DNA from 2 places in the Tumebacillus algifaecis genome. Region 1 is predicted to be linked to the other one. Evidence: a T-box and tRNA genes for the amino acid it is inferred to sense, from the RefSeq annotation. Region 1 holds a T-box; the other holds one or more tRNA genes.
What was found. The T-box of region 1 lies ahead of hisS (histidine--tRNA ligase). A T-box ahead of a tRNA ligase gene usually reads a tRNA of that ligase, here a tRNA-His.

Region 1 (8,314 bases):
CGATGCGCGTCAACCAAACCATTCGTATTGGCTCGATTACTGTCAATACAATGACGAGCTCTTCGATCCTGCAAATTGGTTCCAGCGGCGCCATCAAGGCCCGTGCGGAGGTCATTACAGAACAGGTGACGGAGCAACAAGCTCACGAAATACTTGAGAATAAAATTCATCAGGAACTCGAACCGATCTTGAAACAAGAGGGGTTGCCGGTGGCAACAGAGAACGGGACGTCAGGGAACGGACAAAATAAGCGAAGAGATCGTACCTGATCAGCTCAGGTACGATCTCTTCGCTTATTTGCAGGTTGCCCAGTTTGGTCGGGCTGGACGCGATTGAGTCCGTATACGCGATCGAGGACATAGGCATACTGGCGGGCTGCTTCAAGATAGGCCTCGCGAGCCGCTTGGCAGGGTGGAGTCTCGCCTCTGATCGGACACTTTTCGTCGCGTTCTTTCGCCTTCTGCATGACATTCAACCATTGGGGATAGGCGGGGTCAGCGGGGCCGAAAGGAGGCGGTGAGATCACGTTGTAAAAAGGGTCATCGAAGTAGATTTGCCCTGTGATCAACGGAGTCTCTTCAAAGTGTTCCTTTCGAACGATACCAAATCCGGGCGGATTGCGGGGCGGTACGATAAAGTCGGACGGAACATGTGGTAAGAGGCGACGCTCTTCGCGGCGGCGTTTACGTCCAAGGTATTTTCTAGCCATCGACAGACCCTCCTGCTGATTGATCCTTCAGCATATGGAATTGCTAGCCAAAGGTGTGCTAAATTGTGCAGGTAAAGGCGATTTTGTTCGACAATTTCCCGGGAAATCGACGGGAAACAGAACTTCTGTCGAAAGTGAAACGGCCCTCCTGATTTGTGGAGGGCCGTGGTAAATTGTTCTTATTTTTCTTCGATGGTAACCGTTTTGATGTGCACGTCTTCTTGGGGCTTGCTGTTTTCACCGCTCGGACTCATTCCGACGGGAACGGCAGCGATCTTGTCCACGACCTCAATGCCTTCGATCACTTCTCCGAACACGGTGTAGTTGGGAATATTGTTCAGTCCCTCGGCTTGTGGGCCGCTGCCGATGAAGAACTGACTGCCGTTCGTGTTGGGGCCTGCGTTGGCCATGGCGAGAATGCCTTTTGCATAGGGCTTGGATGGCGGGAGTTCGTCTTCAAATTTATAGCCGGGGCCGCCCGCGCCGGTGCCGGTCGGGTCGCCCGATTGGATCATGAAGTCTTTGATCACACGATGGAAGGTGACACCGTCGTAATAGTGATCTTTTGCCAGAAAGATGAAGTTATTGACGGTGACGGGAGCTGCGTCATCTAACAGTTTGATCTTGATGTCACCTTTGTTTGTTTGGATGGTAGCGGTGTATTCTTTTGCTATGTCGATCTTCATTTCCGGCTTGTTGGCATACTGTTTCTGTTTGGCAGGTGTGGAGCCTTGGGGGTTATTGTTTTGGTTGGATTGTTTGACCGGCTCTTTGGCTTCGTCGGTGCCACAGCCCGATAATAGCGTTGAGATCAGAGCGGTGCTGAGCAGCGTGGTCAGCAAAATTCGTTTGTTCATGTTTTGCTCCTCCGTTTGTCAGGACGTTTTCTGACTCTATTGTATCAGGCATCCAAGGGTAGGCAAAGTGTATTGACAAAGATAGACAGGGTGCATACAATAAAATACAAATTCCATCTTGCGATACTTGCGATGAGAAGGAAAGTACAGGTCTTGTGGTCGTGCAGAGAGCCGATGGGTGGTGCGAATCGGTCGCCAGGGATGCTGGAAACACACCTTTGAGCTGTGGCCCGAACGGCTGTCAGATGGCAGCTGAGTAGACGTCACCGGAGACTTCCACCGTTATCAGCGGAAGGGGGGTTAGTTGTTTTGACTCCTGATGAGTGGTCATGTGCGGCCTGGGTTCTGATGAACTGGGTGGTGCATGGCAAGATGGGTGGTACCGCGAGCGAGCTCTCGTCCCGTTATGGGATGAGGGTTTTTTTATTTGCTCAAATCAATGGAGGAGGGTTTTGGAAGATGGAACGAATCAATCGTCCGCGTGGCACTGCCGATCTTTTGCCGCGGCAGACTACGAAATGGCAACAGCTTGAGGAAATCGCGAGGGAGGTGTGCCGTCATTTCCATGTTCGCGAAATCAGGACTCCTTTGTTTGAGCACACCGAATTGTTTATTCGTGGGGTTGGCGATGGCACTGATATTGTGGAAAAGGAGATGTACACGTTTCTTGACAAGGGCGGGCGGAGTTTGACGCTACGTCCGGAAGGAACGTCTGCTGTGGCGCGGGCGGTGTTGGAAAATAAGCTCTATGTGGAGAGCTTGCCATTGAAGTTGTATTATTTGGCACCCATGTTTCGCTATGAACGGCCAGGAACGGGACGGCTGCGGCAACATCACCAGTTTGGAATTGAGCTGGTGGGAACTGAAAGTGCTTCCGCCGATGTGGAAGTGATGGCTCTAGCGATGCGTTTTTATGAGGAGTTGGGGGCAAGCGAGTTGACGCTTGTATTGAACAGTGTGGGCTGTGCGGAGTGCCGACCACAGTATCGGCAGGAACTGTTAGAGTATCTGGAACTGCGGTTGGAAGCGATGTGTGAGGATTGTCAACGCAGAGCGGGGAAGAATCCACTGCGGATTTTGGATTGCAAGGAATCGTGTTGTCAGGCTGGATTGTTGGGGGCGCCGTCGATTCAGGAGTGTTTGTGTGAGGGGTGTCAGTCGCATTTTGGCAAGGTGGTCCAGGGGCTGGAAGCACTGGGACTGCCGTATCGAGTGGACGCGAAGCTGGTGCGCGGGTTGGATTATTATACACGGACGGTGTTCGAGGTGATGACAGCAACTGGCGCGACCGTATCGGCTGGAGGGCGCTATAACGGGCTGTATGCCGAACTTGGCGGGTTGGAGTTGGCAGCCGTTGGGTTTGGAGCCGGTTTGGAGCGGGCGCTTCTGCTGCTGGAGGAGCAGGGCATTTCGTTGGCGGAGGACGAGTACGGGGTGGATGTGTACCTGATACCGCTTGGCGAGACGGCGGAGATTGCCGTGCTGCCCGTCTTGGACGCACTGCGGCGCGCTGGACTTTCGGTGGAGCGGGATTTTAGCGGGAAAGGGCTGAAGGCTGCGCTGAAAAGGGCGGATCGGATCAAGGCGAAAGTGGCAGTGATTGCGGGTGAAGCGGAGTTGGTGGCTGGAAAGCTGATGGTGAAAGAGCTTGAGACAGGCGCTCAAGAGTTGTTGAGCCTTGATGAGTTATTGTCCCGCTTGGGTGGTTGAAGAGAGCGGAGTTCTTTCGGGGCTAGATGCGCAGAAAAGCCAGCTGCGTAAAGAAGCTGGCTTTCGAAAGCATTAGACGGTTAAGTCGGACAGATTGAGCAGGACGATGGGCTGGTCGAGTTTGGGCAGGCGCAGGATGAGTTGTGGGTAGGTGAACGCCTGAAGGTGCATCATCTCAGGATCAGGGCGGATCAACTCGACTTGGATTTCAATTTGGCCGTTCGCTTGGACGACGCTTGTTGGCTCGATCGAGTAGCCACCAGTCGGGCGTTCGCCGCCGGAGACGATGACATAGGTGGCCGCTTCACTGTGCACGACTTGAAAGCCTGGGTCGATCATCGCTCCAGCGGCGCTGTTTGCTACCTGTTGCGGGAGGTCTTCTGCGTTGTGGATCACTTCAAAGGGGACCGAGCGCTTGCGGGCCTGTAGACGCTGTTGCGTGAGGTGCAAGATCTGCACGGCCTCGTCTTGCCTCAGTTTGAGGTGCGGCTCGAAGTTGCCCGCAACGTTACCGACCATGAGTCCAAGGTGGTACATGTGAGCAACAGCCGCCTGCTGCTCGGCAGTAAGCGTTGTGATGTCTGGAAACGGCGCTTTCAAAGCGCCGGCGATCCCAGAGTTCATCGCCGGAAGCATGTTGCTCAACATCATGGCTGCTTCAAGTCGCGTGACCTCTTCGTTTGGACGATCAATCGCGTCTGGCGCAGCAAAACTGCCGATCTCTAGAACCTTTGTATGTAGCTCGTTACGGGTGACATGCTGTTTGTTCATGTAAAAACGCCTCCTTGGGGGATTGATCTGTCGAGCATTGCCTTACGCCGCATCTGCCAGATTTCCATCGCGGAGCAGAGTTCCGTTTTCTGGGGAAGAAGTTTTTCGTGTATACTCAAGGATGTGGCGACGAACGGGCATGTTGTGGATCGATTTTATCAAGGCGAAGCAAAGGGAGCAAGAGTCGAAACGAAAAGGAGGCTGTCATGATGAGTGAGGCACAAGAACCACGCTATGTCGAATACGCGCTGACTGTCGATTCGGAGCGGGCAGACGAAGTCATCGCGATTTTGCAGATGCGCGGTATTGAATATGTATGGATCGATGCGCCGTTTGAGACGTTTGTAACCGAGGACGGCTATGGCTTTCAGGAGGTGCAGACGGAGCGGACGATCGTTCGTGCGTATGAGGAAGTGGCTCAAGAGCAGACGGTTGAGCTTTTGAACGAGCGGCAAGAAGGGATGCGAGCTTTGCTGGACGGGCTGGCCCATTCGGTGGAGGTGAGCGTACCGCAAGCGGTGACGGAAGATCCGGTGTATGCGTTTTCCGCGTTGGAGGTACGCCCTGGTTTGATGATTCGCCCACCGTGGGATGAAGAGCGCGAGGTGGGCGAGGCGACGATCATCATCGAGCCGTCTGCTGCGTTTGGCACTGGGTTGCATCCGACGACACGGCACTGTCTGGAGCTGATCGACATGATGGTGCAGGCAGGGGATGCGGTGGCAGATCTCGGTGCGGGATCGGGAATCTTGAGCCTGTTCGCTCGGCAGAAAGGTGCCGCTCCTGTGGTGGCGGTCGATCTCAATCCATCGGCAGAGAGCAGTATCTTGTATCATATGGAGTTGAACGGGATTGAAGGGATCGAGATTCGCATCGGCGATGTTTTTACAGAGTTTGCCGATGTGGAGCACTTTTTTGATCTCGTGGCGGTGAATATCGGCGGGAAAGAAGCGATGGAATTGGCGCCGTTGCTGACACGAATTGTGAAAGCAGACGGGGTGCTGTTGCTGTCAGGAATTGTGGAGTGGATCGAGGAGCAGGTGGTACGTTGTTTTGCCGAGATAGGTTATCGCGTTACAGAGCGCAGGCAAGGTGAGGAATGGGTGACGCTTACCGTGCAGCAGTTGTCCAAGTAGAGGAGAGGCGGCGAGAAAGGGGCCGCCTCTTTTTTATGGCCCGCCGATCAATGCAGGCGAGGAGGTCGTTATTCCTTAATGAATAGGTTTGAAAACAATCGAACGCAATCAAGAACATGCTGACCGATTTCGAAGGATGATCCGAATCTACGAGAAAAACGAATGATTTGAAAAATTGCTATATTTATTTCAAGCAAAGCAGAGCCATCATCAGTTCGGTGTCAAGGGTGGGCTCGGGGAGCAGGTGGCGACTTCTCGTTTACTCAAAATATGCTGCAGGCGACCGGAGAACAGCGAAACAACTTGAAAAAAAAGCCGGGATTGCAGTCCCGGCGCTTACGTGTGAAATGTCGATTGTGGAATCTTTTCGGCGAGCGATTCGCGTACCTGTTTGTAGGAAGGCAACAGGCGGCAGATGCCGACTGCACCAATTTCCATCACGCCACAGATTACGAAGACTGCACGCGTCCCGATCGCGGCGGCAAGCGAAGTTCCGGCACCGACAGATAGCAAGGAAAGGGGGCCGGTGATCGGGCCGAATGCTCCGTAGACACGGCCGCGCATATGTTCTGGCACAATCGTTTGGATCAGAGTGTCCTGTACGATCTGGTTAACCGAGCCGATGATGCCAAAGAAGGCGAAACAGGTGATGGCGACGGTCATCGTGTCACTCATCGCGAACACCACGACTGCGACTCCATCAAGGGCGAGTGATGCGAAGAGCAACAGCAGCATCGGGAGCCGCTTGACGAGCAAAGTGGTCAGAAATGCGCCGACCAAGCCGCCGATGCCAAGTGCGGAGAACAACAGCCCGACAGCGCCGCTCGCTTGATCTTCCGGCACGAGGTGCTGGCCGACAAACAACATCGTCAGCGTGCCTTGCGTGCCCATGCACAAGGTAAATAGCATCATGAACACGAACAGATAGATCAATATCGGCTCAGTTCGAATGTAGGCGACACCTTCGCGCACCTCCTGCCACATGGAGGAGTTAGAGCGTTCAGCTTTGCTCCTGTTCGCGGCACGGTCGTGGACTTTGACCAGCAAAAGCAGCAGTGGGGCGAGCAGGTAAAGCGTCATGCCGACCAAAAAAGCGGTTTGCGAACCAAAAGAGAATACGACCCATCCGCCGAGCGCAGGGCGAAAGATTTGCCAGAGATTGTTCATGGTCGCAAGCAGCGAGTTCATCGCCACGTATTGATCGGATTTCACGAGCAATGGCAAAAATGCGCGATGTGGTGGCTCACCAAAGGAGACAAACGTGGAATGAATGGCAGCGAGCAGGTAAAGATGCCAGAGCTCGGTGGATAAAAACATCAAAAACAAAGTTCCGGCACGCAGGATGTAGCAAATGATGAGCAGCGTGCGTTTGGACATGCGATCTGCCAGAAGCCCGGCCCACGGTGAGATCAAAATACCGGGCAAAATCTCGAGCATCGTCGCGATCCCAAGCGCCACAGGGTCATGGCCGGAAAGACGTAACACCTGCGACCAGATTGCAAACATTTGCACAAAGTTGGAAAATCCACCTAAGTAGTAGGTGCTAAGATAGGTTGTAAAATTTCGGTTGGCCAGTATTTCCCGAAACTGCTTGAAATCCCGAGACATGAGCACACCTCCTTTTCCGAAAAGACAGAAAACGACCGCAGGCAACAGTTGCCCGCGGTCGTTTTTCATAAAATAGCAAAACGAGTCCCGTTCAATCCTGTGGCACATGCTGCGGCGCGTATAATGTTGCTTCAAACGCTCGACGATTGATCATCACATGTGCCCCCTTTCGGATTGTCAGTTAATTTTTCTTATTATCCTGCCAAGACGCTCCGTTGTCAATATGCTATACTTAAAATGTTTTCAACCTTGCACAAAGCAGGAGGAATCACAGATGGAAGTCATCAAAATTTCACCGCGCGGTTATTGTTACGGGGTGGTCGATGCGATGGTGCTGGCTCAGCAGGCGGCCAAGGACCTTGATTTGCCTCGCCCGGTCTATATACTCGGCAAGATCGTTCACAATCAGCATGTGGTCGATGCATTCACAGAGCAGGGCATCATCACGGTCGATGGCGACAACCGCCTGGAACTGCTCGATAAGATTGACAAAGGCACCGTAATCTTTACAGCGCATGGCGTCTCACCGGAAGTACGGAGAAAAGCGCAAGAGAAAGGCTTGACCACAGTTGATGCTACCTGCCCGGATGTCACGAAGACACATGAACTGATTCGTGAGAAGACCGCACAGGGTTATGCGATCATCTACATCGGCAAAAAGGGCCATCCAGAGCCAGAGGGTGCGATGGGGGTAGCCCCGAATTCGGTGCATCTTGTGGAGAAGGAAGCGGATGTCGCGAATTTGCAGCTCGAAGGCGAGAAGATTCTGGTTACCAACCAGACAACGATGAGTCAGTGGGATACGAAGCATTTGATGAATGTGGTGCTGAAAAAGTTTCCGCATGTGGAGATTCACAATGAGATCTGCTTGGCGACACAGATTCGACAAGAAGCGGTGTCGGAACAGGCTGGTGCGGCCGATCTGACCATCGTCGTCGGAGACCCGGCATCGAACAATTCCAACCGTCTCGCTCAAGTTTCGGAAGACATCGCAGGCACCACCGCGTACCGCATCGCCGATGTTTCGGAGTTGCAACTGGAATGGCTGCAAGGTGTAAATCGAGTGGCCGTCACGTCAGGTGCCTCGACACCGACGCAGATCACCAAAGAAGTGATCGAGTTCCTTGAGCAGTACGACTCGCAAAATGAAGCGACGTGGGAACGTCTGCGCAAAGTGTCATTGAATCGTATCTTGCCGCGTTTTAAAGAGAAGACGAAGTAAAAAAAGTCAACATCCTTCGCGGATGTTGACTTTTTTCTTATCGGCGATCCAGTGAGCGAATCGCTTCAAATACCTCGGATAAGGTCGAGGTAATCTGGTTGCGGAAGTCTGTTAGTTCAGTTCGGAACTCGGACATCTCCGCGCGAATCTGGACAATATCTTGGCGGACTTCGGTGATTTCTGCTCGAACTTCAACGATCTCTTGGCGGACTTCAGCAACTTCTGCTCGAACTTCAACGATCTCTTGGCGGACTTCAGCAACTTCTGCTCGAACTTCAACGATCTCTTGGCGGACTTCAGC
Region 2 (8,314 bases), 2.0 Mb from region 1:
GCTTGCCTTGGGTTCCTTTCAACTGATCCCCGGCAATGCGATTCTTTGGACATCGATCTTTTTCCTGCTCGGTTGTATCGGGGCTGGCGCGGCCGTTCCATATGGCTATGTTCTGCAAAAGGAAACACCGTCCGACATCATCGGGCGGGTCACAGGTTCGGCCAACGCGATTTCCAACTTTGCCATGTTTGTCGCCCCGGCACTGGGCGCCGTCGTAGCCGAATGGATCGGTACAGGTGGTGTCTTTGCTATCGCAGGCACAGGCACGGTGCTGACCGGGATGGTCGCGATGATTGCGGTGCGCGGCTTGGAAATGACAAAGGGGCAGGCCGAATCAAAGGCGCGCTCCCTTTAAAGGCAAGAGATCGCGGGAAGGAAGTGAGCCGATGTTGGTCAAATGGATGATCTGCACGGTGGAACCAGAGCAAAGAGACGCCTTCTCGCAGGCGCAAGAATCATGGTCACAACTGCATGGCGTGGCAGGATTTTGCGGGCAGGTGGGCGGTTGGAAAGTGGAGGAAGGAGACGTGACAGCTCGCATTGTCGGCCTGTGGTGTGATGAAGCGGCCTACCAGACGTTTATGGATGAGGTGCACGACCTCATCACGGAAGGTAGCGCACAAGGCAAGACGTACACCTCAATACAAGTCAGGCTGGAAGAAATCCACGAAGCGCAACTTCCAGCGCGGCTTCGTTCCTGGATTGAGGGAGTGGCATCCGTTTCACAATGGACGGTGCGTTCCAGCGTGGCGAGATGGGATACGCTGATGCTTCTTGGCTCAAACTAACCTCGTCATTTTAGAGGAAAGGGTGAGCCGATCGGTGGAAGAACATGAGTATCGTTCCTATGTTATCGACTCCATTCGCGATTATAAAATGGGGTTGAGTCATTTTTCGGAGCAACTGCCCGATGTGGGCCGCAAATTTATGGAGTTTACCGCAGCATGCTTTCAGGACGGTGCTGTCTCCGAGAAAAACAAACACCTGATCGCGCTTGGCATCGCCGTCAGCGCGCAGGATGAGACTTGCATCATGTATCATACGCACGCCGCGCTGGCAACAGGCGCCTCTGAACAGGAAGTTCTAGAGACGATCGGCGTCTGCGGCGCGTTTGGCGGCGGTGCTGCCATGTCACAGGGCGTGACGCTGGTGCAACATGTGATCGATGTTTACAATGAGCCACAGCATTGATTGCCAGCTCCTCGGAGAAAGTGCCGGGGAGCTTTTTCGTTTAAAGCTCGTTGCCAAAATGCGCAGCTGAACATAGTAGGTTTCCGTGGTACATCGAAGTATAACGAAGTAGATCGAATGAATCGTGATCTGGTCGTACGCATGCAGGAGGTCTGCACAGCTTACAAAACGGCGAACTGCTCGAATCTGTATAAACGAAACATGCGCAGATAAGTGTGCGCAAGGATGCAATTCGAGGTGGACGAACTTTCTTCATGGCGCACGGCGCAGATCATTTGCCGATCGCTTGCGGGCTGAGGGAGGGGTTATGTCACTTTGCTTTTTACTTAATTATTCGTCTATTTATCTGACTACAATTCCAATTCTCTTTCAGGGTTTTATTTCTTCTCTCATTATGATAAAATGGTAGGCAGTTGTTTCCACGGGAGGATCGATAAATGCCACAGCAAAAGATCCATGCAGATCTCGTTCGCGAGATTGAGCTGTTGCTGCGTCAGATTTCTAAGGAAGTCAGACGCAAAGGACGCGGGATTCTGTCCGATTTTAATATCACGCCGCCGCAGTTTGATGCGCTGGTCTACCTGCACGAATTCGGCGACTTGACGATCGGCGAACTCAGTTCCAAGCTTCATTTGGCGTACAGCACCACGACCGACCTTGTGGACCGAATGGAACGCAACAATCTGGTTGAACGGGTTCGCGACAAGAGTGACCGTCGCGTCGTTCGCTTGCATATGATGGAGAAAGGTCGCGATCTGATCGAGCGCGTGGTTGCCAAGCGCCGAGAACATTTGGGGAATGCATTGCAATTTGTGCATGCAGAAGACTTGCAGCCACTTGTTGTATCGCTTAAAGAAATCTATACTCATATCAGCGATTGACCATAGCAGTCTAGCGTTTTCCAGATGTATGAACTGGAGAACGCTTTTTCTTTTCTGGTTGCGCTGCCAAAGATGAAAGGAAGATTTACGTGACTTCAAAACAGCCGATCGGCTTGCTTGATTCCGGATTTGGCGGACTGACAGTAGCGTCGGAGGTCCTGCGGCAGTTGCCACAGGAAGACATCATCTATGTCGGAGATAATTTACGTTGTCCGTACGGCTCCAGGCAGCCGTCAGAAGTGAAGAGATACCTGTTTCAAATCATGGACGTGTTGGCCGAACAAGATGTGAAGATGATCATCATCGCCTGCAATACGGCGACGGCTGCCGGACTTGATGAAGCCCGCACTCGCTACAGCATCCCGGTGCTCGGTGTCATCTCACCGGGCAGTCGCGCTGCGATTTCAGCGACGCAGACGGAGCGCATCGGAGTGATCGGCACCGATGTGACGATCACGAGCGACTCCTACCGCCGTGAGATCCATCGGATCAACCCGCGTCTGTATGTAGTCAATCAGGCGTGTCCGCCGTTTGTGCAATTGGTCGAAGAGGATCGCACCGATACGGAGGAAGCGCACCAGATCGTTGCCCGTTTTCTCAATCCCTTGCAAGACGAGCAGATCGACACGCTGATCCTCGGTTGTACGCACTACCCACTGTTGGCACCCGTCATCGGTGAGGTGATGGGCGACAAGATCAAACTGATCTCATCTGCGGAAGAGACAGCTCGAGAAGCGAGTACGATTTTGCAGGTCAAACACCTGCTCAATGATGACAACCCGGTGCCGCAGCATCGCTTTTTGACGACGGGTGATCCCGACTATTTCCGCAAGGTCGGCTCCCGGTGGCTGAAGCGCGAGATCGAGGTGACAGGAATCACGCTCCTCCCTTGATTTCAATGGACAAAATACAAGCATATCTCCTCCAAGGGCTCGTATACATGTAACAAGAATCCAAATTGGAGGAGGACAAAAGAAACATGCGAACACGCACAAAATGGGCGGTAGTCGGTGTCCTCGCAGTGACGATCGCTGCGGCTACCGGTTGTTCGGCAACGCCTGAGAAAACGTCGAGCAAAGGGGCAGCGCAGCAGACTGGACAACAAGTTGAAACGCTCATGCCGACCACGGTATACGTAGCCGATCAAAACGGGTTCGTCATTCCTTTTAACATCAAGATGGAACAGACCAAACAGGTGGCACAGGCCACCTTGCAGCACATGATTGCGGGAGGGGTGGGCGAAGCATCGCTCGTCGGTACGGGCTTTCGCAACTTGCTGCCCGAAGGCTCGCAGATTCGCGGCATCTCGGTCAACGATGGTGTGGCCAAAGTGGACTTCACCAAAGAAGTGAACGCGCTGAAAAACGGGGAAGACGAGCAGGCGATGGTAGATGCGGTGGTCTGGAGCCTGACGGGATTGGAAAACATCAACAAGGTGCAGTTCATGGTCGAAGGCCATATCCAAAACACCTTGAAAAATGGTACTCCGGTCGGTGACCCGATCTCCCGCGCCAACGGCATCAATCTGCAGATGACCTCAAACCTCTCGCCATCGCAGACCACGGCGCTCACGTTGTACTTTGAAGGCAAGAGCAACGATGCGAATTTCGCTTATCTCGTCCCGGTCACACGAATGGTGCCGAAGCAAGCGGAACAAAACATGATCGAACTGACGATGGCCGAATTGGCAAAAGGGCCGAACACCGCAGCTCTGGAGCCAGTGATCTCACCCGATCTCAAGCTGTCCAAGTCGGACGTGAAAGATAAAGTCGCGACGCTCGATTTTGCTTCCGAACTGGCGGCAAAAGGTGTCAATCCAAATCGATTGGTCAACACGATCGCGCTATCGGTCGCAGCGAATGCGGCGGTGGACAAAGTCAAGTTCACAGTCGGTGAGAAAGCGCCGACAAGCGATGGTCTCGATCTGAGTCAGCCAGTGCTGATTCCCCAGACGATCAACGAGCAAAAACTGTGATGCGCCTGCCCAACACTAACGGATTGTTGTCTTCCGTTAGTTTTTTTCTGTAAAAGTTTGGGGTAGTGGAATCGGCAAATTAAGGTTATGCTATCAGAGTATCTTATGGGAACAAGGGGAGGTCTTCAAGGATGCGAGTGGACGGACGTCAAGCGAATGAAACCCGCACGATTACGATTGAACGCAATTACATCAAACATGCTGAAGGATCGGTACTGATCTCGGTCGGCGATACGAAAGTAATTTGCACGGCGACAGTCGAGGACAAAGTTCCGCCGTTTTTGCGCAACTCGGGGACGGGTTGGATCACAGCAGAATACGGGATGCTGCCGCGTTCGACCGGAACCCGCAACCAACGCGAGTCTTCACGCGGTAAGGTCGGCGGGCGCACGATGGAGATTCAGCGGTTGATCGGACGGGCTCTGCGCGCAGTCGTCAATCTGAAAGCACTTGGCGAAAAAACGTTGTGGCTCGACTGTGACGTGATCCAAGCGGACGGTGGAACGCGCACAGCGTCGATCACAGGCGCCTTTGTCGCGTTGGCCGACGCCCTGTATAAGCAGGTGGAAAAAGGGTCGCTCAATCAATTGCCGATCACCGATTTTCTGGCGGCCGTCTCGGTGGGAATCGTTAGTAACCAAGCGGTGCTCGATCTCAACTATCAGGAGGATTCGGCTGCTGAAGTGGACATGAATATCGTGATGACTGGGGCTGGCCGTTTCGTAGAACTGCAAGGCACCGGTGAAGAAGCGACCTTCTCGATGGACGAACTGCATCAGATGCTCGACTTAGGCAAGATCGGAAACGAAAATTGGATCGCGCTGCAAAAAGAAGTTCTGGGACCGGAAATTTCGAATTTGATCGCGAAAAACGCGCTGCAAAACGCCTAGGCGCTCTATACATAGGAGAGGTATCGGAGGTCGGGAGATGGAACAGATTCAAACCAAGTTGCTGCTGGCCACGAAGAATCAAGGCAAAGTAAAAGAGATTCAGCATTTTTTTGCCGAACTTGGCTGGCATGTCGAAGCGGTGCCGCAAACGGCTCCCGATGTCACAGAGGATCAGGAGACGTTTGCAGGGAATGCGATCAAGAAGGCGGAGGAGATGGCCAGAGCGTTCCATATGCCAGCGCTGGCTGATGATTCCGGTTTGGAGGTCGATGCCCTGCAAGGACGGCCAGGCGTCTATTCGGCACGTTATGCGGGGGAGCACGCGTCCGATCAGCAAAACAATGAGAAACTGTGTGCCGAACTCGCTTCGATAAGCGATGGGGAGCGGACGGCGCGCTTCGTCTCGGCGATCGCACTGGCAAGACCGGGGCAGGAGACGCTGGTCGCTTTCGGAACGCTCGAAGGCTACATCTTGACGGAAGGGCGAGGGACGGGGGGGTTCGGTTATGACCCGCTGTTCTTGTTGCCTGAGAGGGACAAGACGTTGGCAGAGCTGACAATCGAAGAAAAGAATGGCATCTCGCATCGAGCAAAGGCTCTTACGAGCATGATCGAGATGCTGAAGATGGAAGACCGGCAGTCATGAACAGATCGTTGCGCGTTCTGATCATCTCCGACTCGCACGGTCGCACCGATCGCATCGGCCAGGTGATCCAGCGCGTACAGGAGCAGGTGGGCGGCTATGACCTGCTCCTGCACGCTGGAGATCATGCGGAAGATGTGCTAAACGGAGACTTTGATCGCGCAGTCGCCGTGAGTGGCAACTGTGATCCGGCCGGTTGCGAAGCGGAAGAGAAGAAGCTCGACCTGCTTGGCGTGCCGACGCTGCTTTTGCATGGGCATACTGTGCATGTGAAGACTTCGCCTTTGCAGCTCGGGTATAAAGCGGCCGAGCACGGGGTACAGCTTGCCGTGTTTGGGCATACGCACACGCCCGTCCTGTTTCAGGAAGGAGGCTGTGTGTTTCTCAATCCAGGCAGCTTGTCCTACCCGCGCGGCTATACAGAATGCACTTATGCGCTGTTGCTCTTGACCGAGCGGGCAGACGGGATTGATGCCGACTTTTCTTTCTACACGCTCGACGGTTTCCGCATTCCCGCCTTTGATCTGTCGCACGTCTTTTCGGGATGAGCAGACCGCTGTGCGCATATGCGTCGGCGGTCTGTATCGTTCCGCAATTTTCCTCGCGTAAGCTGTTGACTTTGCGTTTTGTTCTGTTGTATACTAACTCTCGTCGCCTTGATCGCGACCTTCTTCTTACAATCATGCGCGGGTGTAGTTCAATGGTAGAACTCCAGCCTTCCAAGCTGGTCGCGTGGGTTCGATTCCCATCACCCGCTCCATCATGTCTCAGTAGCTCAGTTGGATAGAGCAACCGCCTTCTAAGCGGTCGGTCGGGGGTTCGAATCCCTCCTGGGACGCCATCATGGCGGCCGTGGCGAAGTGGTTAACGCACCAGATTGTGGCTCTGGCATTCGGGGGTTCGATTCCCCTCGGTCGCCCCATAAAATTTCTAGAAAATAGGCACCTCCATCCTGTAGATGGGGGTGTTTTTGTGTTTGAACTTATCTCCATTTGTGATATAATGTAGTGGTTGTGTCGATCTACACTATCTACATGCGTGGACAAGCCACAGTATTACATACAAGGCAGTCTTTTCCGCATTGGTTGATTCAAGGGAGGATTCGCAGATGGCAGTAGCAATTAAGACTTGGGAAAAAATAGAGAAAAACGTAGGTGTTCTTGAATTCGAGGTTGGCGTTGAAGAAGTTAACTCCGCACTCGATAAAGCATTCCAAAAAGCAGCGAAAACGGTAGCAGTTCCGGGCTTCCGCAAAGGCAAAGTGCCGCGCCAGATCTTCGAAAACCGCTTTGGCGTTGAGGTATTATATCAAGACGCACTGGACATCCTGTTACCGGAAGCATACACGGCAGCAGTTAATGAAGCGAACATCACTCCGGTTGATCGTCCGGAGATCGATGTTGTTCAATTCGGCAAAAACGAGACCGCTGTGATCAAAGCGACCATCACCGTCAAGCCGGAAGTTGAACTGGGCGCTTATAAAGGTCTGACCGTTGAGAAGAAAGACTTTACCGTAACGGCTGAAGCGATCGATGCTGAACTTGCGAACCTGCAAGGTTCCCACGCTGAGATCGTCGTTGCAGAAGAGGGCGTTGCTGTTGAAACTGGCGATCTCGTTATCATCGACTTCAAAGGCTTTGTAAACGGCGAAGCATTTGAAGGCGGCGAAGCGGACAACTACCAGCTCGAAATCGGCTCCAACACGTTCATCCCGGGCTTTGAAGATCAAATCATCGGCATGAAAAAAGGGGAAGAAAAAGAAGTCAACGTCAACTTCCCGGAGCAATATCATGTAGCAACTCTCGCAGGCCAACCGGCTGTATTCAAGGTGACCCTGAACGAAACGAAGCGCAAGCAATTGCCGGCGCTCGATGACGAGTTTGTCAAGGACATCTCCGAGTTCAACACCCTTGACGAATTGAAGGCAGACATCGAGAATAAACTCAAAGAAAAAGCGGAGCAAGATGCGAAATTGTACGTCGAGGAAGCTGTGATCTCCCAAGCGGTTGAGAACGCAACCATCGAAATTCCGGAAGCGATGATCGACAACGAGATCGAATTCCTGATGAACGATTTCAAACAACGCCTGCAACAGCAAGGCATCCCGTTTGATGCGTATGTTCAATTCACCGGCGCTTCTACTGAGAGCCTGAAAGACGAGTTCCGCGGTCAAGCGGTCAACCGTGTTCGCACAGGTCTGGTACTGGAAGCAGTAACAGCTGCAGAAGGAATCGAAGCGACTGAGGGCGAAATCAATACAGAACTGGAAAACATCGCAGCTTCCGCAAAAATGGAAGTTGAGCGCGTGAAAAGCATTCTCGAAGCGCGTGATCCGGGTCTGTCCAACCTGCACAACGATATCAAAACTCGCAAGACGATCGCAGTCCTCGTTGAGTCTGCGAAAGTTGAGTAGTTCCCACATAACAAAGTTCCAATACGATCTGGAAGAGACAAGGCACTTGCATAAGGTGCCTTGTTTTTCCAAAATACATAATGCGAGTCAAAGATGGCAGTTGTCAGGTTGTCGCGGGCACTTAACGTAGGGGAGGGTTATGATGTTCAAATTCAATGATGACAAAGGACAACTGAAATGTTCGTTCTGCGGCAAGACACAAGACCAAGTTCGTAAACTGGTCGCAGGGCCAGGTGTTTATATTTGTGATGAGTGCATTGAGCTCTGCAACGAGATCGTGGAAGAGGAGCTCGGGGAAGAAGAAGAGTTTGAGATGAAGGA

Region 2: it has a tRNA-His gene. The T-box ahead of hisS (histidine--tRNA ligase) is inferred to sense a tRNA for this amino acid. The anticodon was not compared.

Annotation. Positions count from the first base shown of each region.
Region 1 is NZ_CP022657.1:3,715,451-3,723,764, reverse strand. It holds gene CIG75_RS16445 (spore germination protein GerPB) at 3-269, shown strand; gene CIG75_RS16440 (hypothetical protein) at 275-709, opposite strand; gene CIG75_RS16435 (peptidylprolyl isomerase) at 889-1,566, opposite strand; T-box leader at 1,690-1,973, shown strand; gene hisS (histidine--tRNA ligase) at 2,026-3,276, shown strand; gene CIG75_RS16425 (protease complex subunit PrcB family protein) at 3,349-4,047, opposite strand; gene CIG75_RS16420 (50S ribosomal protein L11 methyltransferase) at 4,254-5,183, shown strand; gene CIG75_RS16415 (MFS transporter) at 5,520-6,791, opposite strand; gene CIG75_RS16410 (4-hydroxy-3-methylbut-2-enyl diphosphate reductase) at 7,066-8,013, shown strand; gene CIG75_RS16405 (DUF7121 family protein) at 8,051-8,314, opposite strand, start outside.
Region 2 is NZ_CP022657.1:1,765,140-1,773,453, forward strand. It holds gene CIG75_RS07775 (MFS transporter) at 1-355, shown strand, start outside; gene CIG75_RS07780 (DUF4937 domain-containing protein) at 387-788, shown strand; gene CIG75_RS07785 (carboxymuconolactone decarboxylase family protein) at 823-1,191, shown strand; gene CIG75_RS07790 (MarR family winged helix-turn-helix transcriptional regulator) at 1,629-2,072, shown strand; gene racE (glutamate racemase) at 2,162-2,965, shown strand; gene CIG75_RS07800 (GerMN domain-containing protein) at 3,052-4,047, shown strand; gene rph (ribonuclease PH) at 4,179-4,937, shown strand; gene CIG75_RS07810 (XTP/dITP diphosphatase) at 4,975-5,583, shown strand; gene CIG75_RS07815 (YfcE family phosphodiesterase) at 5,580-6,128, shown strand; tRNA gene CIG75_RS07820 (tRNA-Gly) at 6,267-6,340, shown strand; tRNA gene CIG75_RS07825 (tRNA-Arg) at 6,345-6,421, shown strand; tRNA gene CIG75_RS07830 (tRNA-His) at 6,427-6,502, shown strand; gene tig (trigger factor) at 6,689-7,993, shown strand; gene clpX (ATP-dependent protease ATP-binding subunit ClpX) at 8,136-8,314, shown strand, end outside.